2 regions of the Amycolatopsis keratiniphila genome follow, and region 1 is predicted to be linked to the other one. Evidence: riboswitches for the same ligand, from Rfam matches in the RefSeq annotation. Region 1 holds a riboswitch; the other holds the start of a gene.
What was found. A riboswitch is a leader RNA that binds a small molecule or an ion and turns the genes downstream of it on or off. The one in region 1 is predicted to bind glycine.

Region 1 (15,163 bases):
GGTGATCGACCAGGTCGAAAAGGCTTGGGGTGTCACGATTCGCGACGGTTTCGGGCAGACGGAGAGCAGCGTCCAGATCGCCAACACCCCCGGACAGGACGTCGTGCCGGGGTCGATGGGCCGCCCGCTGCCGGGCTTCACCGTGGCACTCGTGGACCCCGTGACCGGGGAGCGCGCGCAGGAGGGCGAGATCTGCCTCGACCTCGACAAGCGGCCGGTGGGGCTGATGGCCGGATACGCCGACGACGAGGAACGCTCCGCCGCGGCCTTCGCGAACGGCTTCTACCACACCGGTGACGTCGGTTCGATCGACGAACGCGGCTACATCACCTACGTGGGCCGGACGGACGACGTCTTCAAGGCGTCGGACTACCGGATCTCGCCGTTCGAGCTGGAAAGTGTCCTGCTGGAACACGAAGCGGTCGCCGAAGCCGCCGTCGTTCCCGCACCCGACCCGATCCGCCTCGCGGTACCGAAGGCGTATGTCGTCCTGACGAACGGACATGAACCGACGGCCGACACCGCGGTGTCCATCCTGGCCTTCTGCCGGGAACATTTGGCCCCGTACAAGCGAATCCGGCGGCTGGAATTCACCGAGCTGCCCAAGACGATCTCCGGCAAGATCCGGCGGGTCGAACTGCGAGGCCGCGAGAACGAGGCCGACGGGCGCCCGGCGGGGGAGTTCCGCGAGGAGGACTTCCCCCAGCTGAAGGGCTGATGACAGGGGCCTGAACTCCGAACTCGCGTGATTGGACACGGAACTCGCGTGATCGGGGGCGGAACTCGCGTGATCCGGCGCGTTCCGCCTTCAATCACGCGAGTCACGTCTCCGATCACGCGAGTTCCGGGTTCGAGCGTGTGGGTCGAACGACCCACAGCGCGGTAACCGGAACCGCGTTAGCATCCTCGGCAGTGAATCGTTGACAACCCGTGGGGGTCACGGGTCTCACCTTCCCTGCTTCGAAAGGTGTTCCTGTCATGCGCATTCGTTTCCTCCTGCCGATGCTCGCCCTGGTGGCGGGGCTCGGTACCGCGGTGGTGGCCACCCCGGCCGCCGCCGATCCAGGCCCGGTGACAGCGGGCGAAGTGTCCGTCGCCGACGCCTGCTACTCCTGGGGACGCACGTTGTCGGAAGGCGCGTCCGGTGAGGACGTCCGGCAGCTGCAGATCCGCGTGGCCGGGTACCCCGGTTACGGTGGCGTGCTCGCGCTCGACGGCCAGTTCGGCGCGGGGACCAAGGCCGCGGTCACCCGTTTCCAGCAGGCGTACGGGCTGGGGGCGGACGGCATCGCCGGTCCGGCCACGTTCTCGAAGCTCTACGCGTTGCAGGACGACGACTGCACGCCGATCAACTTCACCTACGCGGAACTGAACCGGTGCAACTCCGACTGGTCGGGCGGCAACGTCCCGCCGGCGACGGCGAAGGCCAACGCGCTGGTCTCGATGTGGAAGCTGCAGGCGATGCGGCACGCCATGGGCGACCGGCCGATCGACGTCAACGGCGGTTTCCGCAGCGTCGCCTGCAACAACGCGGTCGGCGGCGCGACCAACAGCCGTCATCTCTACGGTGACGCCGTCGATCTCGGTGCCGGCTCACAGGGTTTCTGCGGGCTGGCGAAGCAGGCCCGTAACCACGGGTTCGCGGAGATCCTCGGGCCGGGCTACCCCGGTCACAACGATCACACGCACGTGGCACACCGGTCGACGCGGTTCTGGTCGGCGTCCTCCTGCGGGATCTGAGTCACTCCCAGCGCCACAGCGACGGCGGCCGTCCTCCCTTGGGGAGGGCGGCCGCGTGTTCGGTGGTACGCCGCAGACCGGGGACCCGCTCCATCGTCCGGCCGAGATTGGCCGGATAGGGGCGGTCCCCGGTCAGCGCTTCGGTGGCGTCCAACGCCTGTGCCGTGGTGAAGATCGGGCCCAGCAGCCCGGCGGTGAAGGCGACGTCCCGCCACAGCCGTTCGGCCAGCATCGGCCGGCAGTCCGCGACGATCCGGTCGTGGTCGAACGCCAGCGGCGGGACCTCGTCCAGCGGCACCCAGACGACGTTCCCCGGATCGTCGAGCGCGGGACTCACCGTGGCCCACAAGGCGATGGAGAGCGTGGGGCCGCGGGGATCACGGTTCGGCTCGTCGAAGGTGGCGAGCTGTCCGGTCGCCGAGACCGCGTCGGGCGGGAGGCCGAGTTTGCCGACCACCGCCCGGCTCGCCGCCTCCCGCAACCGTTCCCCGAGCCCCAGTAGCACCCCGGGCAGGGCGAGCTCCCCCTCGAAGGGCTCAGCCGCCCGCGGCGCGATTCCCAGCAGCACGTTCCGGGTGCCGGGGGCGAACCGCACCACGAGCACGTCAACGGACACCGGCGTCGAATCGATCACGCGTTGATTGTCGACCTTGCCTCCGCGACCCGGTAACCCGCCCTGTCCGGGCCGTACCCCATGACGGCCACCGGCAGCCGCGCGCCGAACCACGCCAGCGGATCCGGCAGATCGACGGCGGCCGAACCGTCCCGGGGCACGACCTTCAGCCCGGTCGCGTCGAGATGGGTCACCGCGAGCGCGTCCACGCCATCGCAGGCCGCGATCGCGTAATCCAGCAGGGCCGCGTCGAGATGGCCCGCCCGCCACGCGCCCTGGAACTCGCCGGTTTCGTTGTGCGCCTCGGGAAAGCGGGCGAGTACGGCGGCGGATTCGGTCGGCAGCGGTCCCGCGCCGTGCCGGGTGAGGTACGTCCGCGTCACCCCCACGACGGTGTGCGGACGCCCGCCCAACAGGGCACGGGCGTTGTGCGGCGTGGTCGTCGACCAGGTCGTATGCGGATGGAACCCGTGGTACTGGTCGAGGAGAGCCCCCTGCGCTCCCTCGAACACCAGCCGCCCGGAATCCGCCAGCCGCCCCGTTTCGTCCCCGTCGGTGATCCGCACCGCGCCCGCGAAATCGCGGTACAGCGCCACCAGTTCGTCCACGCTGTGCGGTGGCGTGGCGAGCGGCGCGTAGAACCGCGCGAGCGCGTCCAGCTTGCGCCGCAACACCGACGGCCGGGCGCAGTCGGCGACCGTGGGCGCTTCCCCCGGCGTCCCGATCACCTCCTGGCTCTCCACGACGTCCCCCGGCGCGGCCCCGGGCAACAGCGAGTACCAGACGGTCTCGCCGATGCCCTTGCCGCACGAACCGTGCCGGTTCACGCCGCGGGCCTGTTCTCTGGCCCGGTTGGCGTAAATGTGGAACGGCGTCGTGAGCAGAGCCCGGCCGTCCACACTCAGCAGCGAGAGCGGATTCCGGACGCCGACCGCTTCGAGCCGCCGGGCTTCCGCGGCCAGCGCGAACGGCTCGACGAGCACGAACCGTGACAGATGGGTGGGCACGCCGGCGAACGTGCCCGCCCCGAACTGGCTGAAGGTGTGGTGCCGCCCGTCCACGACGACGTTGTGCGCGGCCTGCGCGCCGCCGTTGAAGCGGACCACCGCGGTGGTGGGCCGGGCGGCGCAGAGCGCGTCGACCACCGCGCCCTTGCCTTCGTCGCCGAAGCCGAGCCCGACCACCACCACGTGACCGTCCAGGAGACTCATCGCAGCACCACGTCGCTCGGCCCGTCGGCCTCGGGCACCGCCGACGTGACGACCGATTTGGTGCCCAGCCTCGCCAGCGCCTTGCCGACGGCCTTGCTTTCGGCGACCGAGCCGACGTCCGCGAGGTCGGCGAGCGCGCGGTCGACGTCGACCACCCGCTCTTCCAGCCCGATGGTGGCGGCGATCAGTTCGCATACCGCGCCCGGGTCGTCCAGCTTCAGGAAGTTCTGGCCAAGCAGATCGCTCCAGTGCTCACCGATCTGCGGGTCGTTGTAGTACGAAGACTGGTTCGGCAGCACGAAGTACACGTGCCACTTGCGGGCCAGCTCCCGGTACACCGAGGCCGGGTCGATGTCCTCCCGCACGTCGTCCCCGATCACGCGGCGGATGTGACGGGCCTCCAGCGCGGGCTTGTTCAGCTCGTCGCCGATGATGAACAGATAGCCCTTACGACCGCGGTTCTGCCACGCGTCGGTCACGACGTGCCGCGCCATGAAGTACGCGGCCAGCTCGTAGGACTCGCTCTTCTGCCCGCCGCCCCCGCCTTCGAGGAAGATCGTGCGCAGCTGCTCGTCCATCCGGTTGTCCGATTCGAACTGCCCGACCTGTAAGGGAACCCGGTCGCTGTCGGCGTCGCCGATCGCGCCGAACAGCACCTGCGGGTCGGCCAGGTAGCCCCGGCGCTTCAGCAGACCGTGCAGCTTGCCGAGCTTGCCCTGCATGATCCGCGGCACCCGGCGCATCGACCCGGTGACGTCGAACAGCACCGCGATCGGCGTCGAATCGGTGTGGTCGGCCGAATCCCGGCATTCCCGCACGGCGTTCAACGGGTCGAGCGCGGGTGCGACCTTCCATTCCTTCGCGGGCTTGGAGCGGAGATCGGCGGTGTAGCCGAAGTCGTCCTCGCCCTTGGCCGCGCGGAAGGTCTTCGCGGCGGCGTAGGCGTTGTCGTCCCAGTGTCCGTGTCCCATGGTCAGGCTCCTGTCTCGGGGATGATGAACGGTCGGAAGGTGCGGGGGCCGTACAGGTCGGCGAGCAGTTCGTCGTACTCGTCGAGCAGATCGACGGCCTCGGGCCGGTGTGCCGGGATGTCCTGGAGGCATCCCTCGGCGAACTGGCGTTGACGGGTTTCGTCCGGTGCCAGCAGTTCCAGCATCAAGCTGTGGAGCATGTGGACGTCGGTGGCCGCGGTCATCGGCAGTCCTTTGTGGACTTCCGGTGGGTAGTGGACGGATTTGTCGGCCGCCAGCGGAAGCGCACCGTCTTCGACGGCGAAGGACCATCCGACGACGACGATGCCGTGCTGTGCCGGATGAACGAGCACGTTGTCCGCTGTCAGGTGGCCGTGGACGACGCCCGCCCGATGCGCGCCTGCCACGGCACGCAGGAGGCGACGATGCATCCAGGCGTAGTCGCGGCCGTCGAGCCCGCCGGGGAAGGCCTTCCCGATGTCGGCGAGGGTGAGGAAGCCGTCGACGAGCGGATCGAGGACGCTGAACGCCCGATCGCCCCTGGCCACGGGGCCCGACGTGTCGAGCAGCCGCGGGTAATAGGGGCGCAGCCACCGGTGCCGTTCGGTGAAGCCGTCGAGTGCGCGCAACGCCTCCCATTCGGCGTGGATCAGCGGGTTGAGCGCCGGATCGCGGACGAGTTTGACCAGATGCGGGCCGGTGGTCCGGTAGGTCGTGGCGACACTGCCGACCGCGTGCGGCGCGACGAGCGTGTACGCCGACGTCGCCGTGGTGACCGTCTGACGCCGGGACCGTTTCCACTCGTCGTGGAGGCGGTTGAGCATGGCCGCCGCGCGGTGGGCCCGCGCGTCGCCGGGATTGCGGTCGGGGTGGAGCACGGCCGCCAGTTCGCGGTAGCGATGGCGGGCGAACAGCGCGGCCGGGTCGGCCGCGTCCTCGACCGCCTTCATGGCGTCTTCCCTGGTGAGCATAGTTTGAGTCTAGACGACTCTTACTTCGGCCGGCAAGGGGGTGGGTACAAATCCCGTGCCGCTCCGTCGCCTTGGCGAATAGCCTGGAACGGTCGGGAAGAAGGGACTTTCTTGTCAGGTGGACCGGGGACTTCCAGGTTTCTCTGGCAGATGCTGCTGGGCGGGATCCCGCTCGTCTTCCTGTTGTGGGTGACCGGGGGAGCCCTCGGCGACCGTGTGCGCGAGCTGAACACCGGAGAGGACGTCACGGTCACCGCCGTCTCCGGATGCGTCGAGGAAGGGCCGCCGATGAGCGGCCGGTTTCCCTATTGCGAGACCGGGTGGCGGTTCGACGACGGGCGCACCGGTCAGGGGAGGATCGACGGTGAAAGGGTCGCGGAGGGCGACAGGATCTTCGCCGGTGACGGATTCGCCTACCGGTCGAAGACTTCGCGGGTCTTGAGCCTGGTGGTCGTCGCGCTCGTCGGCTTGGTCCTGTTCGGAATGCTGATCGGGCTAGGCGTCCTGTACCGGCGGCTTCGCGGGAAGTGACGCCGCCGGCCGTGCTCAGCTCCTGGTGGCGTCGATCTGCCGGTCGTCCTCGGTCGAACAGCTCGTCACCGGATCGTTCGGTCCACTGCCGCAGGTCCAGGCACCGATCACCACCGGCCCGGGGCCTTGCGGCGACGCCGCTTCGGCGGGTGTCAGCTTGGCGAAGTAGTCCGTGAGCACCTGTGTCGCTTCGCCGCAGTCGGTTTTCCCGCGTGCCACGACCTTGTTCTTCGCGCCTTGAAGTCCGGCGATCTCGCCGCAGGGTGTTCCGGCGGGTGCCGGCGTGGAAGCGGGGGAGGACGGCGGCGGCGCGGCCGCGGGCGCGGGATCGGCGCCGCAACCGCTCAGCAGGACGACGGCGAGCGCGGCGGGAAGCACGGCGAGGCTCTTCATGGGCCCTTCTTCTCGGGGATGGTTCATTCGACGGGGACGACGGCGGCGAACACGTTCTGCTCGCCCTTGCTGCAACTGGTGCCACCTTGGGCGGCGGGAGCGCCGGAGACGCACAGCCAGCCGTCCACGGTCTCGCTGACCGGCTCGTCCGAGCCCGCGGACTGACGTCCGGCGATCCTCTTGTGGAACGAATCGACGATCCCGGTCGCGTCCGCGCACGAGACACCCGGCCCGTTGAGCACCTGCAGGGTCAGCCCGCTCGCCGCGGTCACCGTTCCGCAGGAACCCTGTACCGGTTCAGCGGGTTTCGGTGCGGGGGCGGAAGTCGGGGCGGCGGACGGACTCGGCGCGGTTGGGGACGGGATCGGCGGCAGTGACACGCTGGACGCGCTCGAGGAGAGCGCGGGCGATGAGACCGACATCGAAGTGACTGGCGGTGGCGGAGCTTCGCCCGAACAGGCGGCGAGCGTTCCGGCGACGGCACAGACCGCGAACAGGCGCCGCCACGTTCCCGTGGTCGTCGAGACGGGCAAGGCGATCCTTTCGTCGGCCGGTCGTGGCCGGCCCATTCTGACCCGGCCGGGCCCGATGTCGTGGCATTGAGCCACGTTCGATTCGCGGGAGGCTATCGCGGCCGCGCCGCCGCGATACGCGAGGACCGCCCAATCACTGTCCACTGTGGACAATTAATATGCCGTTCACGGCGCGGCAACACCCTGCTGTCGTCGCGAACCGATCGGACGAATCCGGCGCCGAGCCGTTAACGCGCGGCCCCGTTCTGCCGAAAAGGAAAGTAGCGCTCCGGCGTGTCCCAGTCCCCGTCACCGAAACCGTGAGAGCGATGAAGACCGACGAACAGACCGACCCCGCGTCACCCCAGGCCACCGCACCGGCGAGCACGGAGCTTCCCCCGACGGCCCCGTGCACCGTCGTCTGGTGTGGCGGCCGCCCGTACGTCCTGGAGAACTCGGCGGGCCACCATCGCTGGATGGGCACCGACCACCGAGGCAGGCCCGTGGCACTGACCAGCGCGGACCTGCAACGCCGCGGCTGGACGCACACCCGGGCCAGCTGACGCGGGAGGACCTGCCGCCGCTGGCTAGGCTGAGCGGGTGAGTACGCCCCCCGAACCGAGCGTGACCAGCGAAGAGCCTTCCCTGCTGCGGCAGGCCTTGAACGTCCCCAACATGCTTTCGATCCTCCGGCTCGCCGGGGTGCCGGTCTTCCTGTGGCTGCTCCTCGGCCCGAAGGAGGACGGCTGGGCGCTCGCGCTGCTCGTGTTCAGCGCGCTCACCGACTGGCTCGACGGCAAACTCGCCCGCTGGCTCAACCAGATGTCGCGGCTCGGCCAGCTGCTCGACCCCGCCGCCGACCGGCTCTACATCCTCGCGACCCTCATCGCCTTCCTGATCCGCGACATCATCCCGTGGTGGCTGGTGGTCCCGCTGGTCGTGCGGGAGGCCGTCCTCGGCGTCTGCGTCCTGCTGCTGCGCCGCCGGGGGTTCGCCCCGCCGGAGGTCACCTACATCGGCAAGGGCGCCACCTTCGTGCTGATGTACGCCTTCCCGTTCCTGCTGCTCACCCAGGGCGGGTCCGACATCGCCGCGATCGCCCGGCCGATCGGTTACGCCTTCACGGCGTGGGGTGCGGTCCTGTACGTCTATTCGGGCGTGCTGTACATCGTCCAGACCGTGCGCGCCTTGCGGGAGGCGCCGGGCGCGTGACCCGGCGGGATGCGAAACTGCGCGCGTCGGTTTCGAGTGAGGGCATCAGAAAGGGGAGCGGCGTTGTCCACTCCAGAAGAACTGCGGTACACCGAGGAGCACGAGTGGGTCTCCGTGCGCGACGGCGGGCTCGTGCGCGTGGGCATCACGGAGTACGCCCAGGACCAGCTCGGTGACGTCGTGTTCGTCGAACTGCCCGAGGTCGGCAAGCAGGTCGGTTCGGGCGACGCGTTCGGCGAGGTCGAATCGACCAAGAGCGTCTCGGAGCTGTTCGCCCCGCTCGACGGCGAGGTGGTCGCGGTCAACGACGCGGTGACCGAGTCGCCCGAGCTGATCAACAGCGACCCGTACGGCGAGGGCTGGCTGATCGAGCTCCGTCTCGACGACGCGAGCTCGGTGGAATCCCTGCTGGAGGCCGAGGCGTATCAGGCGCTGATCAAGGAATAGCCGCAGGCCGTGGCCCTTCGGGAAGACAAGGGGGAGCCGCGGGCCGGAGATTCGATCAGGCACGGTACGTTTGACCTCCACACGTTCTTGAGTAGTGGCAACACACATGCGTTAGGAGAGCTCAGGTGAGCACGAACGACGGGCCCGGCGTTCCCCCGGAGCAGTCTCCGGAGCGGACTTCTGTCTTCCGGGCCGACTTCCTGGCCGACGTCGAAGGCACTGAGGCTCCTCCGGCTGCCGAGGCCCCCGTCCAGGGCGTGGACGCGCTGCCCGCGGGTTCCGCGCTGCTGGTCGTCAAGCGGGGCCCGAACGCGGGTTCGCGCTTCCTGCTGGACCGCGACACCACCAGCGCGGGGCGGCACCCGGACAGCGACATCTTCCTCGACGACGTCACGGTCTCCCGGCGGCACGCCGAGTTCCGCCGTGAGGGCGGCGAGTTCGTCGTCATCGACGTCGGTAGCCTCAACGGCACCTACGTCAACCGCGAGCCGGTCGACCAGGCCGTCCTCGCCGGTGGCGACGAGGTGCAGATCGGCAAGTTCCGCCTGGTCTTCCTGACCGGCCCGGGATCCGGGGGCCAGGGGGCACGGTGACGGCGGCCGGGCGGCCTGATCGGGATGCGTCGCAGCGCGATGGGTTGAGCATCGGGGCCGTGCTGGCACAGCTGCGCGGCGACTTCCCCGATGTCACCATCTCCAAGATCCGGTTCCTCGAGGCGGAGGGTCTGGTCCAGCCGGGCCGGACCCCGTCGGGGTACCGGCAGTTCGCTCCGGCGGACGTGGAGCGGTTGCGGTTCGTCCTGTCCGCCCAGCGGGATCACTACCTGCCGCTGAAGGTCATCAAGGAACAGCTGGACGCGGCGGATCGGGGTGCCGCGCCGGAAGCGGCGATGCCGAGGCTGCCGCGGAAACTCGTTTCGCTCGAAGCCCCCGGGGAGAACGGCGGACTGCCGTCCCCCGGGGACTTCGAGACCGATCGCGAGATCAGGCTGACCGAGGAAGATCTGCTCCGCCAGGCCGGCATCGACGCCGCCACCCTGGCTGAGCTGCGGCAATACGGTCTGGTGCGCCCAGGTGCGGCGGGGTTCTTCGACCCCGACGCGGTCCTCGTGGCCAAGACCGTGAAGGCGATGACCGAATTCGGTATCGAGCCGAGACATCTGCGTGCCTTCCGGGCGGCGGCCGACCGCGAGGTCGGCCTGCTGGAGCAGATCGTGACCCCGGTGTATCGGCATCGTGACGAGGACGCCAAAGCGAGGGGCGACGAGGTCGTCCGGGAGCTCGCGGCCTTGACCGTGGCGTTGCACACGCTCTTGGTGAAGGCCGGAATACGGGCTGTCACGGGCGGTTGAACGGTTCCAGGGGACCGGGAGCCGTTGTGAGGCCACTTGTCAATGCCTGAATGTTCGGCACCCTATGCCGTACCGTGAGAGTCGGGTTTGCCACGGGCGAACCGAGAATGTCGGAGACAGCGAGCACAGCGCTCGGAAGACGGGTAGCGTCGGGACTACCGTCGCTTGGTCGTCGAGACAAGCGTTGCGGCCCGTGCGCACGAGAGGGAGGCGAAGCCCGATGAGCGAGATGCGCGTCGTCGGCGTGCGGGTGGAGCTACCCGCGAATCAGCCGATCTTGTTGCTGCGGGAAACCGAAGGCGAGCGTTACCTGCCGATCTGGATCGGCTCGGTGGAGGCCACCGCCATCGCGTTGGAGCAGCAGGGAGTCCGCCCGGCCCGTCCGCTGACCCATGACCTGCTCAAGGAGGTCATCGGCGCGCTGGGCCGTGAGCTGGAACAGGTCGTGATCACCGACCTGAAGGAAGGCACGTTCTTCGCGGAACTGGTCTTCGACGGGGACATCCGGGTTTCGGCGCGGCCGAGCGATTCGGTGGCGCTGGCGCTGCGGGTGGGGGTGCCCATCCACGCCGTCGACGCGGTGCTGGAGGAAGCGGGCCTCATCATCCCCGACGAGCAGGAGGACGAGGTCGAGAAGTTCCGCGAGTTCCTCGACTCGGTCTCACCGGAGGACTTCCGCGGCGCGGACACCTGATCCCGGGAACTTGACCGAAGGGGCGGCGCCTGCCGGTGCCGCCCCTTCTTTCGTACGCGTTTAGTCCTCTGAATGCGGATCAGGCCGCGGTCGCCTTGAGGAACAGGTCGGCCAGCTCGCGGCCGTACCGCTCCAGGTCCAGCTTCGGATCCGCCGCGAACTTCGCCGCGACGCCGTCGATGGCCTGCGCGATCGACAACGCCATCACGTCCGCCGCGAAGTCGCCGAAAGCGCCTTCCTGCTGGCCCTGGCGCAGCTGACGTTCGAGCCGCCCGGTCCGGAACTCCTCGACGAGCGGCGCCGACATGAACCAGCCCTCGGCGTCCGAGCCGCTGGACGCCATCTCGACCATGACCCGCACCAGTTCCGGGTACGAGCCGAGGAAGGCGATTTCCGCCTCGATGTAGCCGCGCAGCAGCCCGGCACGGTCGGTCGTGCCCTCGATGCGCTCTTCGAGGAACTTGTCCTTCATCCCGGTGGCGGTGGTGACCACGGCCTGCATCAGGCCGGCCTTGTTGGTGAAGTGGTAGGAGATGATCCGGGTGCTGGACAGCCCGGCCCGCTCCTTGATCTTCGCGAACGACGTCTTGTGGTAGCCGAAGTCGGCGATCGTCGCGATCGCGGCCCCGACGATCTGGGCCCGCCGGGCCGCCTCGGTGACCGACAGCCCCAGCTCCGCCTGGACCTCTTGCAGGGCACTCTGGGTGGAGGGATTTACTTGCATGAGTAAAAATTAACACGGCCGAGTAAATCCGGCAAGCATGCGGCCGAACGGGGGACTGTCCTCGACAAGCCTCAAGAAGAGCTTGAGGCCGACCGCGCGTCGCGTTGACCGGTTTGCCGGACGCGCTTACCGTCAATGAAGGTGAATCGCCAAGGTGTGATTCGGATGTCTGGGGCATTCGTCTTGACGAGGAACTCCGGTGCGGACTCCCGTGGGTCCGCGCGGCTTTGTTCGCCGGCCGCCAGGTCGGGCGAGGGGAGGCATGGCGTGGTCGAGGCTGGTAGCCCTCAAGAGCCGCTCGTTCCGGTCGCTGACGGCGAGCAGGGCGAGCTGTTCCCCGACTCTTCCCTTCCGGACGAACTCGTCGGCTACCGCGGTCCCGCCGCCTGCCAGATCGCCGGGATCACGTACCGGCAGCTCGACTACTGGGCCCGCACGAAGCTGGTCGCGCCGAGTATCCGCACGGCGCACGGTTCCGGCTCGCAGCGGCTCTACTCGTTCAAGGACATCCTCGTCCTGAAGGTGGTCAAGCGGCTGCTGGACACCGGCGTCTCCCTGCAGAACATCCGCGTCGCCGTCGACCACCTGCGCCTGCGTGGCGTCCGCGACCTCGCCAAGGTCACCCTGTTCTCGGACGGCACCACCGTCTACGAGTGCACCTCGCCCGAAGAGATCGTCGATTTACTCCAGGGCGGGCAGGGCGTCTTCGGGATCGCGGTCAGCGGCGCGATGCAGGAGATCAGCGGCACCATCCACGAGTTCCCGGCCGAGCGGGCCGACGGCGGCGTGATCGAAACGGTCACGCCGGACGAGCTCACGCAGCGCCGTAACGCGCGACGCACCGGCTGATCATGAGGCCGCGGGAGCGGCAGGGTAGGCTCACTTCCGCGGTCGACGAATCCGCGCGGGAGAGACCGAGTCGATAACCGTTGAGCTCGGCGCCGAAGGAGCAAGTCCTCCCCGGAACCTCTCAGGCACCCTGGACCGCGCGGAAGAGACGCCTCTGGAAAGTGGTTCGCCAGGTCACAGCCTGGCGGCCCCGCCGACGGTGCAAGCCCGGCTCAACACTCGGGCGAAACTCTCAGGCGCCCCCTCGGGGGTACGGACAGAGTGGGGAGGGCCAGGACAATCCGTCCCGGCCCCACCCCCGCGTCTTGGGAGGTCCCCGATGGAGCCCGTGTCACTGGCCGCTCTCGAATCCGGAACCCCCTTCGCGGACCGGCACATCGGCCCCGATGCCGAAGAGCTCGCGCGCATCCTCGACGTCGTCGGCGTCGCCTCCCTCGAAGAGCTCGCCGAGCGGGCCGTCCCCGCGTCGCTGCGGGAGTCCGCGACCCCGCCCGACCTGCCGCCGCCCGCCACCGAGACCGGGGCGCTCGCCGAACTCCGCACGCTGGCCGCGCGCAACCGGCCGATGGTCCAGATGATCGGCCTCGGTTACCACGACACCGTGACCCCGCCGGTGATCCGCCGCAACGTGCTGGAGAGTCCGGCCTGGTACACCGCGTACACGCCGTATCAGCCGGAGATCTCGCAAGGGCGCCTCGAAGCGCTGCTCAACTTCCAGACCATGGTCGCCGACCTGACCGGCCTGCCGATCGCCAACGCGTCCATGCTGGACGAGGCGACCGCCGCGGCCGAGGCGATGACGCTGGTCCGCCGGGCGGGCAAGGCGAAGTCGAACCGGTTCGTGGTCGACGAGGACACCCTTCCGCAGACGATCGAGGTGCTGCGCACCCGCGCCGAACCGCTCGGCATCGACCTGGTGACCGCGGACCTGTCCCAGGGCATCACCGGACTCGGGCTCGGCGGCGACTTCTTCGGCGTGCTGCTGTCGTATCCGGGCGCTTCGGGGGTCGTCCGCGAATGGGAGCACACCATCGCCGAGGTCAAGGCGCTGGGCGCGGCCGTGGTGATGGCCGCGGATCCGCTCGCACTGACCCTGCTGCGGCCTCCCGGTGAACTCGGCGCCGACGTCGCGATCGGATCGACGCAGCGCTTCGGCGTCCCGATGGGCTTCGGCGGCCCGCACGCGGCGTACCTCGCCGTCCGGCAGGGGCTCGAACGGCAGCTGCCCGGACGGCTGGTCGGGGTTTCGAAGGACGCCGATGGCGCGCCCGCGTACCGGCTCGCGCTGCAGACCCGCGAACAGCACATCCGCCGCGAGAAGGCGACGAGCAACATCTGCACCGCGCAGGTGCTCCTGGCGGTCATCGCGTCGATGTACGCGGTGTACCACGGCCCGGAAGGGCTGCGCGCCATCGCGAACCGCGCGCACCGGATGGCCACGGTGCTCGCGGCGGGCCTCGCCGAAAGCGGTGTCGACGTCGTGCACTGCGAATTCTTCGACACCGTCACGGTTTCCGTCCCGGGCCGCGCGGCGGGGATCGTCGGTACGGCACGGGAACTCGGGGTCAACCTGCGGCTCGTGGACTCCGACCACGTCGCCGTCGCCTGCGACGAGACGACCACCCGTGAGCATCTTTCCCTGGTGTGGAAGGCGTTCGGGGTCGCGGTGTCCGATGTGGACTCGCTTGACGCGGACACCGCGGACGGCTTCCCGCCGGATCTGCGCCGCACCAGCGACTACCTGACCCATCCGGTCTTCCACGCGCACCGCTCGGAGACGGCGCTGCTCCGGTACCTGAGGGCGTTGTCCGACAAGGACGTCGCGCTCGACCGGAGCATGATCCCGCTGGGCTCCTGCACGATGAAGCTCAACGCCACGGCCGAGATGGAGCCGATCACGTGGCCCGAGTTCGCCGGGCTGCATCCGTTCGCGCCCGCCGAGGACGCGGCCGGTCTGCTCACCGTCGTGAAGGATCTGGAGCGGTGGCTCGCCGGGATCACCGGCTACGACGCGGTCTCCCTGCAGCCGAACGCCGGAAGCCAGGGCGAGTTCGCCGGTCTCCTGGCGATTCGCGCGTACCACCGCGAACGCGGGAACGCCGCCCGTGACGTCTGCCTGATCCCGTCCAGCGCGCACGGGACGAACGCGGCCAGCGCGGTCATGGCCGGGATGCGCGTGGTCGTCGTGAAATGCGACGACGAGGGCAATATCGACCTCGGGCACCTCAAGTCCACTGTGGACGAGCACGCGGACGACCTCGCCGCGATCATGATCACCTACCCCTCCACGCACGGCGTGTACGAGGACACCGTCCGCGAAGTCTGCGCGCTGGTGCACGACGCGGGCGGCCAGGTGTACGTCGACGGCGCGAACCTGAACGCCCTGATCGGGGTGGCGCAGTACGGGAAGTTCGGCGCGGACGTCTCCCATCTGAACCTGCACAAGACCTTCTGTATCCCGCACGGTGGCGGCGGACCGGGCATCGGCCCGATCGGGGTCCGCGCGCATCTGGCGCCGTACTTGCCGAACCATCCGCTGCAGCCGGACGCGGGCCCGGCCACCGGGGTGGGGCCGATCAGCGCCGCGCCGTGGGGGAGCGCGTCGATCCTCCCGATCTCCTGGGCCTACGTCCGGATGATGGGCGCGGAGGGCCTGAAGCGGGCGACGCTGACCGCGGTCGCGAACGCCAACTACGTCGCCAAGCGGCTCGCCGAGTACTACCCGGTCCTGTACTCCGGGCACGACGGCCTGGTCGCGCACGAATGCATCCTCGATCTCCGCGCGCTCACCAAACGGACCGGCGTCACCGTGGACGACGTCGCCAAGCGGCTGGCCGACTACGGGCTCCACGCGCCGACGATGTCCTTCCCGGTCGCGGGGACGCTCATGGTCGAGCCCACCGAGAGCGAGGATCTCGGCGAACTCGACCGGTTCTGCGACGCG
Region 2 (15,163 bases), 2.7 Mb from region 1:
CAGCGAGCCGGACGCGGTGACCTCGGCGATCGCCAGATGCAGCCGCGAATCCTTGCGCCGGTAGTCGCCGACGTCGGCCGCCGCGGCCTCGGCGAGCGTGCTGGTCAGATGCTGGCGATCGGCCGGGCTGAGCGAACGCGAGGCCGCCATCTCCGCGGCGCCGGTCTCCAAGACGTGCCGGAGGCCGAGCGCGTCCTCCAGCGTGGCGTTGTCGACCTTCCGGCCGTCGGCGGCGGGCGGGTCGGGCAGGACGTCGTTGACGAACGTGCCGCCGTACCGCCCGCGCCGCGACTCGACGTACCCCGCGTCGGACAGCGCGCGGATGGCCTCGCGCAGCGTCACCCGGCTGACCCCGAGCCGCTCGGCGAGCTCACGCTCCGAGGGCAGCCGCTCCCCCGCGCCCACCACGCCCAGCCGGATCGCCTGGAGCAGCCTTTCGACGGTCTCCTCGAAGGCGTTGCCCGCGCGCACCGGGCGGAACAGCGCGTCACCCGCGTTCGCGACCGTGCTCGACTCCACTCTTCGAGTTTAGGCGGCCCGCAATTCGTCTCAGCACTCGATGACGTTCACGGCGAGGCCGCCGCGAGCGGTCTCCTTGTACTTCACGCTCATGTCGGCACCGGTCTCGCGCATCGTCTTGATCGCCTTGTCGAGCGTCACGACGTGCGAACCGTCGCCGCGCATCGCCATCCGCGCCGCGTGGATCGCCTTCGACGCGCCGACGGCGTTGCGCTCGATGCACGGGATCTGCACCAGCCCGCCGACCGGGTCGCAGGTCAGCCCCAGGTGGTGCTCGACGCCGATCTCGGCGGCGTTCTCCACCTGAGCGGGTGAACCGCCGAGGACCTCGGTGAGCCCGGCGGCGGCCATCGCGCTGGCCGAACCGACCTCACCCTGGCAGCCGACCTCGGCGCCCGAGATCGACCCCGTCTGCTTGAGGATCGAGCCGATCGCGCCCGCGGTGAGCATGAACGTCACGATGCCGTCGTCCGACGAACCCCGGATGAACCGCTGGTAGTAGTGCAGAACGGCCGGGATGATCCCCGCCGCGCCGTTGGTCGGCGCGGTGACGACACGGCCACCCGCGGCGTTCTCCTCGTTGACCGCCAGCGCGTACAGGCTCACCCAGTCCATCGCGTACAGCGGGTCGCCGACGCCGTCCTCCGCGAGCAGCTTCTCGTGCAACGCCTTCGCGCGCCGAGGCACCTTCAGCCCGCCCGGCAGCACGCCCTCGTGCTCGCAGCCGTTGCGCACGCATTCCGCCATGACCTGCCAGATCTCCAGCAGCCCTTCGCGGATCTCCTCGCGAGTGCGCCACGAAAGCTCGTTGCGCAGCATGATCTCGCTGATGGACAGCCCGGTGTCCTCGCAGTGCTTCAGCAGATCCGCGCCGGTGCGGAACGGGAACTCCAGCTTCGTCGAGTCCTCGACGACGACGGTGTCGGTCTCGTAGGACTCGTCGCGCACGAAGCCGCCGCCGACGGAGTAGTAGGTGCGCTCGCGCAGCACCTTCCCGTCGGCGTCGAACGCGCGGAAGATCATCCCGTTCGGATGTGCCGGCAACGACTTCCGCCGGTGCATGGTCAGGTCGGTGTCCTCGGTGAACACGATCTCGTGCTCGCCGCGCACCTTCAACCGGCAGGATTCGCGGATCGCCGCGATCTTGCCCGGAACGGTGTCGGTGTCGATCTCCTCCGGACGCTCCCCGGACAGCCCGAGCAGCACGGCCTTGTCGCTGCCGTGCCCGAACCCGGTCGCGCCGAGCGAGCCGAAAAGCTCGCTCTGGACGCGTGCCGTGGCGGTGAGGTCACCGTCCGCCGCCAGACCGTCCACAAAGGTCAGTGCGGCGCGCATCGGGCCCACCGTGTGGGAGCTGGAGGGGCCGATGCCGATCGAAAACAGGTCGAAGACGCTGATCGCCATTGATCTGCCCTCCTTCCTATCTGGCCAGCAGTGAGCTGGCCTCTTGGGCCGCGGGCCCTTCGGCGGCGAGATGGGCCAAATTCTCCGACAGCGCTTCGCCGCGGTGGGCCTTCGTCTGGGCGAAAAGGCGACCGGCCCGATACGACGAGCGTACGAGCGGCCCGGCCATCACACCAGCGAAGCCCATCGCTTCGGCTGCCTTCGAATGCTCGACGAACTCCTCCGGCTTGACCCAGCGGTCCACCGGATGATGCCTCGGCGAAGGTCGCAGGTACTGGGTGATCGTGAGGATCTCGCAGCCCGCGTCGACCAGGTCCTTCATCGCCGGAGCCACCTCCTCCGGCGTCTCACCCATGCCGAGGATCAGGTTCGACTTCGTCACCAGACCGGCCTCGCGGGCCTTCGTGATGACCTCCAGCGACCGCGCGTACCGGAAGCCGGGGCGGATCCGCTTGAAGATCCGCGGCACCGTCTCCACGTTGTGCGCCAGAACCTCCGGCCGCGAACCGAACACCTCGGCCAGCTGATCCGGATCCGCGTTGAAGTCCGGGATCAGCAGCTCGACACCGGTACCCGGGTTCAGCGCGTGGATCTGACGGACCGTCTCAGCGTACAGCCACGCACCGCCATCCTCCAGGTCGTCACGCGCGACGCCGGTGACCGTCGAGTAGCGCAAGCCCATGGCCTGCACCGACTCCGCCACCTTGCGCGGCTCGGTCCGGTCCAGCGCCTCTGGCTTGCCCGTGTCGATCTGGCAGAAGTCGCACCGGCGCGTGCACTGGTCGCCACCGATCAGGAAGGTCGCTTCACGGTCTTCCCAGCATTCGTAGATGTTGGGGCAACCGGCCTCCTCACACACGGTGTGGAGGCCTTCACGCTTGACCAGTCCCTTGAGCTCCGTGAACTCCGGACCCATGCGGGCCCGGGTCTTGATCCACGGCGGCTTCTTCTCGATCGGGGTCTGCGCGTTGCGGACTTCCAGCCGGAGAAGTTTGCGCCCCTCGGGGAGCGCGCTCATCGGTTGAGGTCCGCGTACAGCGGGTGCTTCTTGGCCAGCAGTTCGACCCGGGCGGACAGCGACTGGCGCAGATCCTCGTCGAAGTCCGGGCGCAGCGCCTCGGCGATGATGTCGGCGACCTCGGCGAAGTCCTCGGCGCCGAAGCCGCGGGTCGCCAGCGCCGGGGTGCCGATCCGCAGGCCGGAGGTGACCATCGGCGGACGCGGGTCGAACGGGACGGCGTTGCGGTTGACCGTGATGCCGACCGAGTGGAGCCGGTCCTCGGCCTGCTGACCGTCCAAAGTGGAGTTGACCAGATCGACGAGGACCAGGTGCACGTCGGTGCCGCCGGTCAGCACGCGGACGCCCGCCTCACTGCAGTCCGTGCGCGAAAGGCGGTCGGCCAGGATCTTCGCGCCTTCGAGCACACGCTGCTGGCGCTCGCGGAACTCCTCGCTCGCGGCGATCTTGAGCGCGACGGCCTTGGCGGCGATGACGTGCTCCAGCGGACCGCCCTGCTGGCCGGGGAACACCGCCGAGTTGATCTTCTTGGCGAGTTCCTGACGGGACAGGATGATGCCGCCGCGCGGGCCGCCGAGGGTCTTGTGCGTGGTCGTGGTGACGATGTCGGCGTAGGGCACCGGGCTCGGGTGCAGCCCGGCCGCGACCAGACCGGCGAAGTGCGCCATGTCGACCATGACCTTCGCGCCGACCTCGTCGGCGATGCGGCGGAACTCGGCGAAGTCGAGCTGACGCGGGTACGCCGACCAGCCGGCGATGATCAGCTTCGGCTTGTGCTCCTTGGCGAGGCGCTCGATCTCCTCGATGTCGACGATCCCGGTCTCTTTGTCGACGTGGTAGGCGACGACGTTGTAGAGCTTGCCCGAGAAGTTGATCTTCATCCCGTGGGTCAGGTGCCCGCCGTGGGCGAGGTCGAGACCGAGGATGGTGTCGCCGGGGTTGAGCACCGAGACCATGGCGGCGGCGTTGGCCTGCGCGCCCGAATGCGGCTGGACGTTGGCGTGCTCGGCACCGAAGAGCGCCTTCGCGCGGTCGATCGCGAGCTGCTCGATCACGTCGACGTGCTCGCAACCGCCGTAGTAGCGGCGGCCGGGGTAGCCCTCGGCGTACTTGTTGGTCAGCACCGAACCCTGCGCCTCGAGCACGCCCACCGGGGCGAAGTTCTCCGAGGCGATCATCTCCAGGGTCGACTGCTGCCGGTCGAGTTCGGCCGCGACGGCGGTGGCGACCTCGGGGTCCACTTCGGACAGGGCAGCATTGAACATCTCAGTTCTCCTGGGTCAGGACGGCGTACGCCTGGGCGTCGAGCAGGGCGGGCACGTCGCCGGACAGACGCACCTTCAGGAGCCATCCTTCGGCGTACGGGTCCGAGTTGATGAGCTCGGGGGTGTCCGTTGTGGCCTCGTTCACCTCGACGACCTCGCCGTCCACCGGTGCGTACAGCTCGCTGACCGACTTGGTCGACTCGACCTCGCCGAACACCTCGCCCGCGGTGACGGTGTCGCCGACCGAGGGGAGCTGGACGAACACGATGTCACCGAGCGATTCGGCGGCGAAGGCGGTGATGCCCACGGTGGCGACGCCGTCGGCGACGTTCAGCCACTCGTGTTCCTTCGTGTACTTCAGGTCCTGGGGGATGCTCATGAGAAAGGGGCCTTTCAGGCGCGGGAGTAGAAGGGCAGGGCGACGACCTCGACGGGCTCGATACGGCCCCGGATGTCGACGGAAAGCTCGGTACCGGGCTCGGAGTGCTCCCGGTCCACGTAGGCCATGGCGATCGGGTAACCCAGCGTCGGCGAGAGGGCACCGCTGGTGACCTCGCCGATCTCGGTGTCACCCGCCAGGACGGTGTAGCCGTGACGCGGGGCGCGGCGGCCGGAGCCCTTGAGCCCGACGCGCACGCGGGGAACGTCCTTCTTGGACAGCTCTTCGAGCGCGGCCTTGCCGACGAAGTCGCCCGGCTTCTCGAACTTGACCACGCGGCCGAGACCGGCCTCGAACGGGCTCAGCTGGAGGCTGAGTTCGTTGCCGTACAACGGCATTCCCGCTTCGAGACGCAGGGTGTCGCGGCAGGCGAGACCGGCCGGGAGCAGGCCGTGCGGCTCGCCCGCGTCGGTGAGGATGCGCCAGACGGCGGGCGCCTCACCGGCCGGGACATACAGCTCGAAGCCGTCCTCGCCGGTGTAGCCGGTGCGGGCGAGCAGGACGTCGTGGCCCTTCACGACGGCCGGGACGCTCGCGTAGTACTTGAGCGCGCCCAGGTCGGCGTCGGTGACGGCACCGAGGATCTCGACGGCCTTCGGGCCCTGGACGGCGATCAGCGCGACGTCCTCGGACTTGTTCTCGACGACCGCGTCGAAACCCGAGACCCGCTCGGCCAGCGCCTCCGCGACCACGGTGGCGTTGCCCGCGTTGGCCACGACCAGGAACTTCTCGTCGGCGAGCCGGTAGACGACCAGGTCGTCCAGCACGCCGCCGTTCTCGTCGCAGATCATCGTGTAGCGCGCCCGGCCCGGCTTGACCCCGGACAGGTTGCCGACCAGCGCGTAGTCGAGGGTGTCGGCGGCCTGCGGGCCGGTCACCTCGATCTCGGCCATGTGGGAGAGGTCGAACAGGCCGGCGGCCTCGCGGACCGCCTTGTGCTCCGCCAGTTCGCTGGAATAGCGGATCGGCATGGACCAGCCCGCGAAATCGGTGAACAGCGCACCCAGTCCTTTGTGGACTCCGTGCAGGGACGTCTCTTTCGACATCAAGTGCCTCAGTTCTCGTAGGCGTTGAGCGGCGGGCAGGAGCAGACGAGGTTACGGTCCCCGCGCGCACCGTCGATGCGGCGCACCGGGGGCCAGTACTTGGACTTGCGGTTCACTCCGGCGGGGTACACGGCCAGTTCGCGGTCGTAGGGCAGGTCCCAGTCGCCGACGAGGGTCTCCGCGGTGTGCGGGGCGTTGCGCAGCGGGCTGTTGTCCGCGGCCCACTTGCCCTGCGCGACGGCGTCGATCTCGGCGCGGATGGCGATCATGGCCTCGATGAAGCGGTCGATCTCGCCGAGGTCCTCGGATTCGGTCGGCTCGACCATCAGCGTGCCCGCGACCGGGAACGACATGGTCGGGGCGTGGAAGCCGTAGTCGATCAGGCGCTTCGCGACGTCGTCGACGCTGACGCCGGTCTCCTTGGTGAGCCCGCGCAGGTCGAGGATGCACTCGTGCGCGACCAGGCCGTCCTGGCCGGTGTAGAGCACGGGGTAGTGCTGGTTGAGGCGCTTGGCCACGTAGTTCGCGGCGAGCACGGCGACCTGCGTCGCGGCGGTGAGCCCGCCCGCGCCCATCATGCGGACGTACGCCCACGAGATCGGCAGGATCGACGCCGAGCCGTACGGGGCGGCGCTGATCGGGCCGACACCGGTCTCGGGGCCGGCCTTCTCCAGCAGCGGGTGGTTCGGCAGGTACGGCGCGAGGTGCGCGCGGACCGCGACCGGGCCGACGCCGGGGCCGCCGCCACCGTGCGGGATGCAGAAGGTCTTGTGCAGGTTCAGGTGCGAGACGTCGCCGCCGAACTCACCCGGCTTGGCGAGCCCCAGCAGCGCGTTGAGGTTCGCGCCGTCGACGTAGACCTGGCCGCCCGCGTGGTGGACGATCTTGGCCAGCTCGTCGATGCCGTTCTCGTACACGCCGTGCGTGGACGGGTACGTGACCATGATCGCGGACAGCGTGTCGCGGTTGGCCTCGACCTTGGCCCGCAGGTCTTCGAGGTCGACGTTGCCCTCGTCGGTGCACTTGACCACGACGACGCGCATCCCGGCCATCACCGCGGAGGCGGCGTTCGTGCCGTGCGCGGACGACGGGATCAGGCAGACCTCGCGCTCGGTCTGGCCGTTGGCGTGGTGGTACGCCCGGATCGCGAGGAGGCCGGCGAGCTCGCCCTGGCTGCCCGCGTTCGGCTGCAGCGACACCTTGTCGTAGCCGGTGACCTCGGCCAGCCAGCTCGACAGCTGCTCGACCAGCGTGTGGTAGCCCTCGGCCTGGTCGGCGGGGGCGAACGGGTGGATCCCCGCGAACTCGCGCCAGCTGATCGGCTCCATCTCGGTGGTGGCGTTGAGCTTCATCGTGCAGGAGCCGAGCGGGATCATGCCGCGGTCGAGCGCGTAGTCCAGATCGGACAGTCCGCGCAGGTAGCGCAGCATCGCGGTCTCGGAGCGGTGCGAGTGGAAGACCTCGTGGGTCAGGTACTCGCTCTCGCGGCCGAGGCCGGAGGGCAGCGCCTGGGCGCTTCCGGCCTGGTTTTCGATCCCGAACGCGTTGAGCACCTTGGCGATGATCGCGGGCGTGGTGACCTCGTCGACCGCGATGCGGACGTGGTCGGCGTCGACCGGGCCGAGGTTGATCCCGTTCTCGCGCGCGACCGCGACGACCGCTTCGGCCTGTCCGGGCATCCGGGCGAGGACCGTGTCGAAGAAGCCCTCGTGGACGACCTCGACGCCACCCTCGCGCAGCGCCCCGGCCAGCCCGGCGGCGAGCTCGTGGACGCGGGTCGCGATGCGCTTGAGGCCGTCCGGACCGTGGTAGACCGCGTACATCGCGGCGAGCACGGCAGGCAGGACCTGCGCGGTACAGATGTTGGAGGTGGCCTTCTCGCGGCGGATGTGCTGCTCGCGGGTCTGCAGGGCGAGGCGGTACGCGGGGTTGCCGTCGGCGTCGACCGAGACCCCGACCAGGCGGCCCGGGAGCGAGCGCTCGAGCCCGGCGCGGACGGCCATGAACCCGGCGTGCGGGCCGCCGTAGCCGAGCGGGACGCCGAAGCGCTGGGTGGAACCGGCGGCGATGTCGGCGCCGAACTCACCCGGCGCGGTGATCAGCGTGAGGGCGAGCAGGTCGGCGGCGACGGTGTACAGCGCGCCGGCGGCCTTCGCGGTCTCGGAGATGGCGGAGTAGAAGCCCGCGCCGCGCAGCACGCCGGAAGCGCCCGGGTACTGGACGACGACGCCGAAGAACTCCTCCGGCAGGCCGGTGAGCAGGTCGCGGACCTCGACCTCGACGCCCATGGCCTCGGCGCGGGTGCGGACGACGGCGATGGTCTGCGGCAGGCACTCGGCGTCGAGGACGACCTTGTTCGACTTCGCCTTCGACGCGCGTCGCATCAGCATGACGGCCTCGGCGACGGCGGTGGACTCGTCGAGCAGGGAGGCGTTCGCGGTGGCGAGACCGGCCAGCTCGGAGACCATGGTCTGGAAGTTGAGGAGGGCTTCGAGACGGCCCTGCGAGATCTCCGGCTGGTAGGGCGTGTACGCCGTGTACCAGGCCGGGTTCTCCAGCACGTTGCGGCGGATGACCGCCGGGGTGACCGTGTCGTGGAAGCCGAGGCCGATCATCTGCGTCATCGGCTTGTTGAGCGCGGCGAGCGCGCGAAGCTCGGCGATGGCGTCCTCTTCGGACGCGGCGGGGGGAAGTTCGAGGTCGCGGGTGACCCGGATCGCGGACGGCACCGCGGCCTGCACCAGGGCATCGAGACTGCCGTAGCCGACCTCGGCGAGCATCTTGGCCTGCTCGGACTCCGAGGGGCCGATGTGCCGGTCGTCGAAGGACGTACTGGTCAAGGGAGCTCCTTGGGTCAGGCGCCGGATAGACCGGTGCGCTGGGAACTCCCCCTCTGTCATGGCACCTGAGAGTTTCACCACCGATGAGGGTGGCTTTCACCTTGGGTGAGGCGCACTTGCGCGCCTGCTTTCCAGAGTGGCCTCGCGTGAAGCGGTAGTGGGTACCTGAGAGATTCCGGGGAGTTTGCTCCTTCGGTGCCCCACCACGTTCGTGGGGGCTCTCCCGCTCCAGCTCGACGGCCCTGTCTGTAGTTGTGCGCACACCGTACCTGGCCTGTTCAGCGCGCGTCTACTCACCGCCGACGACGTCACTTGCGTGTTCGGAGCCGTCACTCGTGAGTTACGCCTTCAATCACGCGAGTGACGGCCCTGATCACGCGAGTTACGCGTTCTCCATCATCATCTCGGCGGTGATCGTGCCGCAGAGCTCGGCGCAGCGCCTCATCATGTCGGCCGCGTCGGCGAGCTCGGCGTCGCCGGTCTTGGCGCACTCGTCGGCGCACATGCGCATCATCTGGGAGGCGAGGCCGCACATCTTCGCGCACATGCGCATCATTTCGAGGTCGGCGATCATCGCGGAGCAGCGCATCATCATGTCGGCGCACATGCGGGACATGTCCGCGCAGGTCACCATCATCATCCCGAGCTTCGCGCCGCCCATCTCCATGCAGCGCGTCATCATCTCCTCGCAGCGGACGTGACACTCGTTGCACAGGTCGATGCAGTCACGCATGGCGGTGCTCATCTGCCGGGTCATGCTCTGGCCTCCTGGGTGGTCCTGGATGCTGGCTTCGCGTTCAGGACTACAGCGCAGGTCAGCGGGCCGCCATCCCAGCCACCGGGACGAGTGACGGTCAGCCCGGCCCGGGGTGAAAGGGCCCTTCACCGCATGAGACGAGGGGAAAGCGTCCTTCGGCCCCCAGTACCGAGCGCGACGGCCGGCCCGAGTACATGAAGGCCCCCTTCCTGTACCTAGGCGCAAGGAAGGAGGCCTTCATGTACTTCACCGCATTCAGAGGACTAAACGCGGGCCGGGGTCAGAGCGGGGTGACGTAGGCGCCCGAGATGCCGCCGTCCACAAGGAACTGCGAAGCGGTGATGAACGAGGCGTCGTCGCTCGCCAGGAACGCGACCGCGGCGGCGATCTCCTCCGGCTCCGCGAACCGCCCGACCGGCACGTGCACCAGCCGCCGCGCGGCCCGCTCGGGGTCCTTCGCGAACAGCTCCTTGAGCAGCGGCGTGTTCACCGGACCCGGGCACAGCGCGTTCACCCGGATGTTCTCCCGCGCGAACTGCACGCCCAGTTCCCGGCTCATCGCCAGCACGCCGCCCTTGGACGCGGTGTAGGAAATCTGCGATGTCGCCGCGCCCATCACCGCGACGAACGACGCCGTGTTGATGATCGAGCCCTTCCCCTGCCGCTGCATATGCGGCAAGACCGCCTTGCAGCACAGGTACACCGACGTCAGGTTGACCTTCTGCACCTTCTCCCACGCGTCGATGCCCGTGGTGAGGATCGAGTCGTCCTCCGGCGGCGAGATACCCGCGTTGTTGAACGCGACGTCGACCGAGCCGAAAGTGTCCACAGTGGTCTGGAACAGGGCCTCGACCTGCTCGGCGTCGGTGACATCGGCCTGCACGAACAGACCGCCGACCTCGTCGGCCGCGGCTTTCCCGGTCTCGGCGGAGATGTCGCCGATGACGACCTTCGCGCCTTCGCTCGCCAGCCGCCGCGCGGTGGCGAGGCCGATCCCGCTGCTGCCACCGGTGATTACGGCGACGCGGCCTTCGAAACGCTGAACCATTATTCCTCCGTGCTGATGAAAACGTTCTTGGTCTCGGTGAAGGCATCGACGGCGTCCGGGCCGAGCTCCCGGCCCAACCCGGACTGCTTGAATCCGCCGAACGGCGTCCAGTACCGGACGGACGAATGCGAGTTGACCGACAGGTTCCCGGCCTCGACACCGCGCGCGACGCGGAAGGCGCGGCCGACGTCACGGGTCCAGATCGAGCCGGACAGCCCGTACTCGGTCCGGTTGGCCATGGTCACCGCGTCCGCCTCGCCGTCGAACGGGACCACGGCGACGACCGGGCCGAAGATCTCCTCGGAGGCCAGCGGATGCCGCAGGTCCGGCGGGGTGACGACGGCCGGCGCGAACCAGTACCCGGGGCCGACGGGCGCGCTGCCACGGAAGGCGACCGGCGCGGAATCGTCCACATAGGACGACACCTTCGCGTGATGTCCCGCCGAGATCAGCGGGCCCATCTCGGTGATCTCCAGCCGCGGATCCCCGACGACGACGCCGTTCACCGCGGGTTCCAGCAGCTCCATGAACTTGTCGTACACGCTCGACTGCACCAGGATCAGTGACCGCGCGCAGCAGTCCTGCCCGGCGTTGTCGAACACGCCGTACGGCGCGGTGGCCGCGGCCTTCTCCAGGTCGGCGTCGGCGAAGACGATGTTCGCGTTCTTGCCGCCGAGCTCCAGGGTCACCCGCTTCACCTGCGCGGCACAGCCCGCCATGATCCGTTTGCCGACCTCGGTGGAGCCGGTGAACACCACCTTCCGCACCGCCGGATGGTCCACGAAACGCTGCCCCACCACGGATCCCTTGCCGGGAAGCACCTGGAAGACGTCTTCGGGGATCCCCGCCTCGCGGGCGAGTTCGCCGAGGCGGATCGCGGTGAGCGGGGTGAGCTCGGCGGGTTTGAGCACGACCGTGTTCCCCGCGGCGAGCGCGGGTGCGAACCCCCAGCCCGCGATGGGCATCGGGAAGTTCCACGGCACGATCACCCCGACCACGCCCAGTGGCTCGTGGAACGTCATGTTCACGCCACCGGGCACCGGGATCTGCTTGCCGGTCAGCCGTTCGGGCGAAGCCGAGTAGTACGTCAGCACGTCGCGGACGTTGCCCGCCTCCCAGCGCGCGTTGCCGATCGTGTGGCCGGCGTTGGCGACCTCCAGCGCGGCGAGGTGCTCGATGTCGGCGTCGACGGCGTCGGCGAACCGGCGCAGCAGCCGTGCCCGGTCGCCGGGGGCCACCGCGCGCCAGGCGGGGAACGCCGCGTGCGCGCGGGCGATCGCCGCGTCGGTCTCCTCGGCCGAGGTCAGCTCGACCGACCTCACCACCTCCTCGGTGGCGGGGTTGATCACCTCGAACGTGGTCATTCGCGCTCCTTCGCAGCTTTCACCAGCGCTTCGAAAAGCCTGATGTCGTCGGGATTCTGTTCGGGATGCCATTGGACGCCGAGCACGAACCCGTCGCCGGGCAGTTCGGCCGCCTCGATGGTCCCGTCGGCGGCCCAGCCGACCGGGACCAGCCCGTCGCCGAGCTTGTCGATCGCCTGATGGTGGTAACACGGCACCTTGGTCTCGGCGCCGAGGATCGACGCGACGCGGCTGCCCTCGGCAAGCCTCACCGTAGTGGTGCCGAAGACCCCCGGCGCGGGCTGGTGATCCGCGCTGTCCACCGTCTCCGGCAGGTGCTGGACGAGCGTGCCGCCCAGCGCGACGCTGAGCACCTGCAGCCCGCGGCACACGCCGAGCACCGGTTTCCCACCGTCCAAAGCGGACCGCAGCAGGCCGAACTCGAACGCGTCCCGGTTCGGCCGCGTGTACGTCGTCGCGTGCTGCTCCTGCCCGTAACGTGCCGGTTCGACGTCCGCGCCGCCGACCAGCACGAGACCGTCCACGGCGGACATCAGCCGATCGTGTGCCTCGCTCACCGGCGGCAGCAGGACCGGGATCCCGCCCGCCGCGACGATCCCGTCGACGTAGACCCGATGGAGCAGCGCCGCTTCGGTCTCCCACACCAGGAACTTCGCGGGTTCCAAATAGGACGTGAGCCCGATCAGGGGCTCAGAGACGTTCGAAGCCACGGATCCTCTCCCAGTCGGTGACGGCGGCGTCGTACGCGGTGAGCTCGACCTTCGCCGCGTTCAGGTAGTGGTCGACGACCTCGTCCCCGAACGCGGACCTCGCGAGTGCGCTCCCGTCCAGCAGGGCCGCGGCCTCCCGCAGGGTCGTCGGCACGGTCGGCTTGGCGGAACCGTAGGCGTTGCCGTGGAACTCCGGCTCCAGCTCCAGTTCGTTCTCGATGCCGTGCAGCCCGGCCGCGATCAGCGCCGCCACCGCGAGGTACGGGTTCACGTCGCCGCCGGGGACGCGGTTCTCGGTGCGCAGCGAGTCTCCGTGCCCGACCACGCGGAGCGCGCACGTGCGGTTGTCCGTGCCCCACGCGACGGCCGTCGGCGCGAAGCTCCCGGGCACGAACCGCTTGTAGGAGTTGATGTTCGGCGCGAAGAAGTAGGTCAGCTCACGCAGGCCCGCCAGCTGACCGGCGAGGAAGTGCTCCATCAGCGGCGAGAATCCGCCAGGACCGTCGCCCGCCAGGACCGGTTCGCCCGCGGCCGAGCGCAGGCTGATGTGGATGTGGCAGGAGTTGCCCTCGCGTTCGTTGTACTTCGCCATGAACGTGAGGCTCTTGCCCTCCTGCGCGGCGATCTCCTTGGACCCGGTCTTGTAGACGCTGTGGTTGTCGCAGGTGGTCAGCGCGTCGGCGTAGCGGAACGCGATCTCGTGCTGGCCCGGATTGCATTCGCCCTTGGCCGACTCGACGTACAGCCCCGCGCCGCCCATGTCGTTGCGGATACGGCGCAGCAGCGGCTCGATCCGCGCGGTGCCGAGCATCGAGTAGTCGACGTTGTACTGGTTGGCCGGCCGAAGGTCCTGATAGCGCTTGTCCCAGGCCGACTCGAAGGTGTCGTCGAAGACGATGAACTCCAGTTCGGTGCCGACGTAGGCGGCGAGTCCGCGCTCGGCGAGCCTGTCGAGCTGGCCGCGCAGGATCTGGCGCGGCGAGGGGGCGACCGCGCCGCCCTGTACCCGTTCGAGGTCGGCGAGGACGAGCGCCGTGCCTTCCTGCCACGGGAGCAGGCGCAGCGTGTCGAAGTCCGGGCGCATGACGAAGTCGCCGTAGCCGGTCTCCCAGGACGACATCGCGTAGCCGTCGACGGTGTTCATGTCCACGTCGACGGCGAGGAGGTAGTTGCACGCTTCGGTGGCGTGCTCGACCACCTCGTTGAGGAAGTACTCGGCGGCACAGCGTTTGCCCTGCAGCCTGCCCTGCATGTCGGTGATCGCCACCAGCACCGTGTCGACGGTGCCGTCCTCGACCAGTTCCCGGAGCCGATCCAGCGTGAGCATGCCGCGCCTGTTCGCCATCAGCCTCACCTAAAGGTTCGAAGCGGTACCTTTGCGGCTTCTTCCTACCGGGTCGGCCGAACCCGGTCAACTCGGTCAATGGTCTGGTTCGTTATCCATTGCTCACCGTAGTTGATCCCTGGGCGGATTGTCTGCGATGCCCGGCTGAGAAGATGCTGTGAATCCCGCCGCACCGGGAGGAGATCCGCGCATCCGGGACGTTGTACGGATCAAGAGAGGTGAGAAGGAATGACACAGGCATTCACGCAGCAGACCACGTTCACCGAGCCCCAGGGGCGGGCTCAGCTCCCGACGATGCCCAGCGGGTGGCCGATCGGCTCCTACGAGTCGTACTCCGAAGCGCAGCGTGCCGTCGACCACCTCGCGGGAACGGACTTCCCGATCACGGACGTGACCATCGTCGGGGTCGAGCCGATCCTGGTGGAGCGCATCGCCGGACGCATGGGCTGGAGCAAGGTGCTGACCAGCTCCGCGCTGTCCGGCGCGATGTTCGGTGTGTTCCTCGGGCTCGTGCTGAGCCTGCTGAACCCCGGCGCCGGGCTGGTGCCGATCATCGTCGGCCTGGTCGGCGGTATCGGGTTCAACCTGCTGTTCGGCGCGCTGGGGTACGCGTCGTCGAAGAACAAGCGAGGGTTCATCTCGCAGAGCCAGCTGGTCGCCCGGCGTTACGACGTCCTGGCCCAGCCGCGCAACGCCGAGAAGGGCCGCGCCCTGCTGGCCGACCTGGCCGCCAGGAGCGCGTTCAACCACTGAGCCTCACCCCATGCGAGCCGGCACCTCTTCGCGAGGTGCCGGCTCGCGGCTTTCACGGGGTCAGCCGGTGGAGGTCGCGAGGGAAGAGCGTCGCCTGACGGACGTTGGCCAGCCCGAGCAGCCGGGCCGTCCAGCGTTCGAGCCCGAGCGCGAACCCGCCGTGCGGCGGCATCCCGTGTGCGAAGACCGCCAGGTAGTCCCGATACGGCTCAGCGGATTCCCCGCGCGCGGTCAGCGCGGCGAGGTAGTCGGCGTGCCGGTGCAGCCGCTGCCCGCCGGTCACCAGTTCCAGCCCGCGGAAGAGCAGGTCGAAACTGTGGGAGTACCCGGGCCGCGCCGGGTCCGGATGCGTGTAGAACGGCCTCTTCGCCATCGGATACCCGGTGACGAACAGGAATTCCGACCCGTGTTCGCGCCGCGCCCACTCCGAAAGCAGCCGCTCGTGCGCGGGCGCGAGGTCAGGCTCACCACGCGGGTCTTCACCCGACAGCCGCGCGACCAGTTCCTGGGCCTCCGCGAAATGGATCTCCGGAATCTCCTCGGGCACCTCGACGCCCGCCTCCGGAACCGCGGCGGCCATTCCCGCGATCGCCTCCCGCAGCACCGCCATCACGTCGCGATGGTCGCCGACGAAGCCGAGTTCGGCGTCGAGGCT

Region 2: another riboswitch for glycine. It lies ahead of gcvP (aminomethyl-transferring glycine dehydrogenase); the one in region 1 lies ahead of gcvP (aminomethyl-transferring glycine dehydrogenase).

Annotation. Positions count from the first base shown of each region.
Region 1 covers NC_021252.1:4,091,399-4,106,561, forward strand. The annotation lists gene AORI_RS59555 (AMP-binding protein) at 1-718, shown strand, start outside; gene AORI_RS59560 (D-Ala-D-Ala carboxypeptidase family metallohydrolase) at 979-1,740, shown strand; gene AORI_RS59565 (NUDIX domain-containing protein) at 1,742-2,374, opposite strand; gene AORI_RS59570 (adenylosuccinate synthetase) at 2,371-3,564, opposite strand; gene AORI_RS59575 (hypothetical protein) at 3,561-4,535, opposite strand; gene AORI_RS59580 (hypothetical protein) at 4,538-5,506, opposite strand; gene AORI_RS59585 (hypothetical protein) at 5,618-6,037, shown strand; gene AORI_RS59590 (hypothetical protein) at 6,053-6,430, opposite strand; gene AORI_RS59595 (hypothetical protein) at 6,454-6,702, opposite strand; gene AORI_RS59600 (hypothetical protein) at 7,272-7,505, shown strand; gene clsA (cardiolipin synthase ClsA) at 7,543-8,154, shown strand; gene gcvH (glycine cleavage system protein GcvH) at 8,218-8,601, shown strand; gene garA (glycogen accumulation regulator GarA) at 8,727-9,194, shown strand; gene ftsR (transcriptional regulator FtsR) at 9,191-9,952, shown strand; gene AORI_RS59625 (bifunctional nuclease family protein) at 10,173-10,646, shown strand; gene AORI_RS59630 (TetR/AcrR family transcriptional regulator) at 10,726-11,370, opposite strand; gene AORI_RS59635 (MerR family transcriptional regulator) at 11,638-12,219, shown strand; glycine riboswitch at 12,266-12,367, shown strand; gene gcvP (aminomethyl-transferring glycine dehydrogenase) at 12,539-15,163, shown strand, end outside.
Region 2 covers NC_021252.1:6,827,329-6,842,491, forward strand. The annotation lists gene AORI_RS71305 (FadR/GntR family transcriptional regulator) at 1-519, opposite strand, end outside; gene AORI_RS71310 (L-serine ammonia-lyase) at 550-1,923, opposite strand; gene lipA (lipoyl synthase) at 1,940-2,941, opposite strand; gene glyA (serine hydroxymethyltransferase) at 2,938-4,206, opposite strand; gene gcvH (glycine cleavage system protein GcvH) at 4,208-4,585, opposite strand; gene gcvT (glycine cleavage system aminomethyltransferase GcvT) at 4,600-5,691, opposite strand; gene gcvP (aminomethyl-transferring glycine dehydrogenase) at 5,700-8,531, opposite strand; glycine riboswitch at 8,674-8,767, opposite strand; gene AORI_RS71340 (four-helix bundle copper-binding protein) at 8,914-9,288, opposite strand; gene AORI_RS71345 (3-oxoacyl-ACP reductase) at 9,569-10,336, opposite strand; gene AORI_RS71350 (aldehyde dehydrogenase family protein) at 10,336-11,700, opposite strand; gene AORI_RS71355 (gamma-glutamyl-gamma-aminobutyrate hydrolase family protein) at 11,697-12,410, opposite strand; gene AORI_RS71360 (glutamine synthetase family protein) at 12,391-13,755, opposite strand; gene AORI_RS71365 (YflT domain-containing protein) at 13,984-14,508, shown strand; gene aspS (aspartate--tRNA(Asn) ligase) at 14,561-15,163, opposite strand, start outside.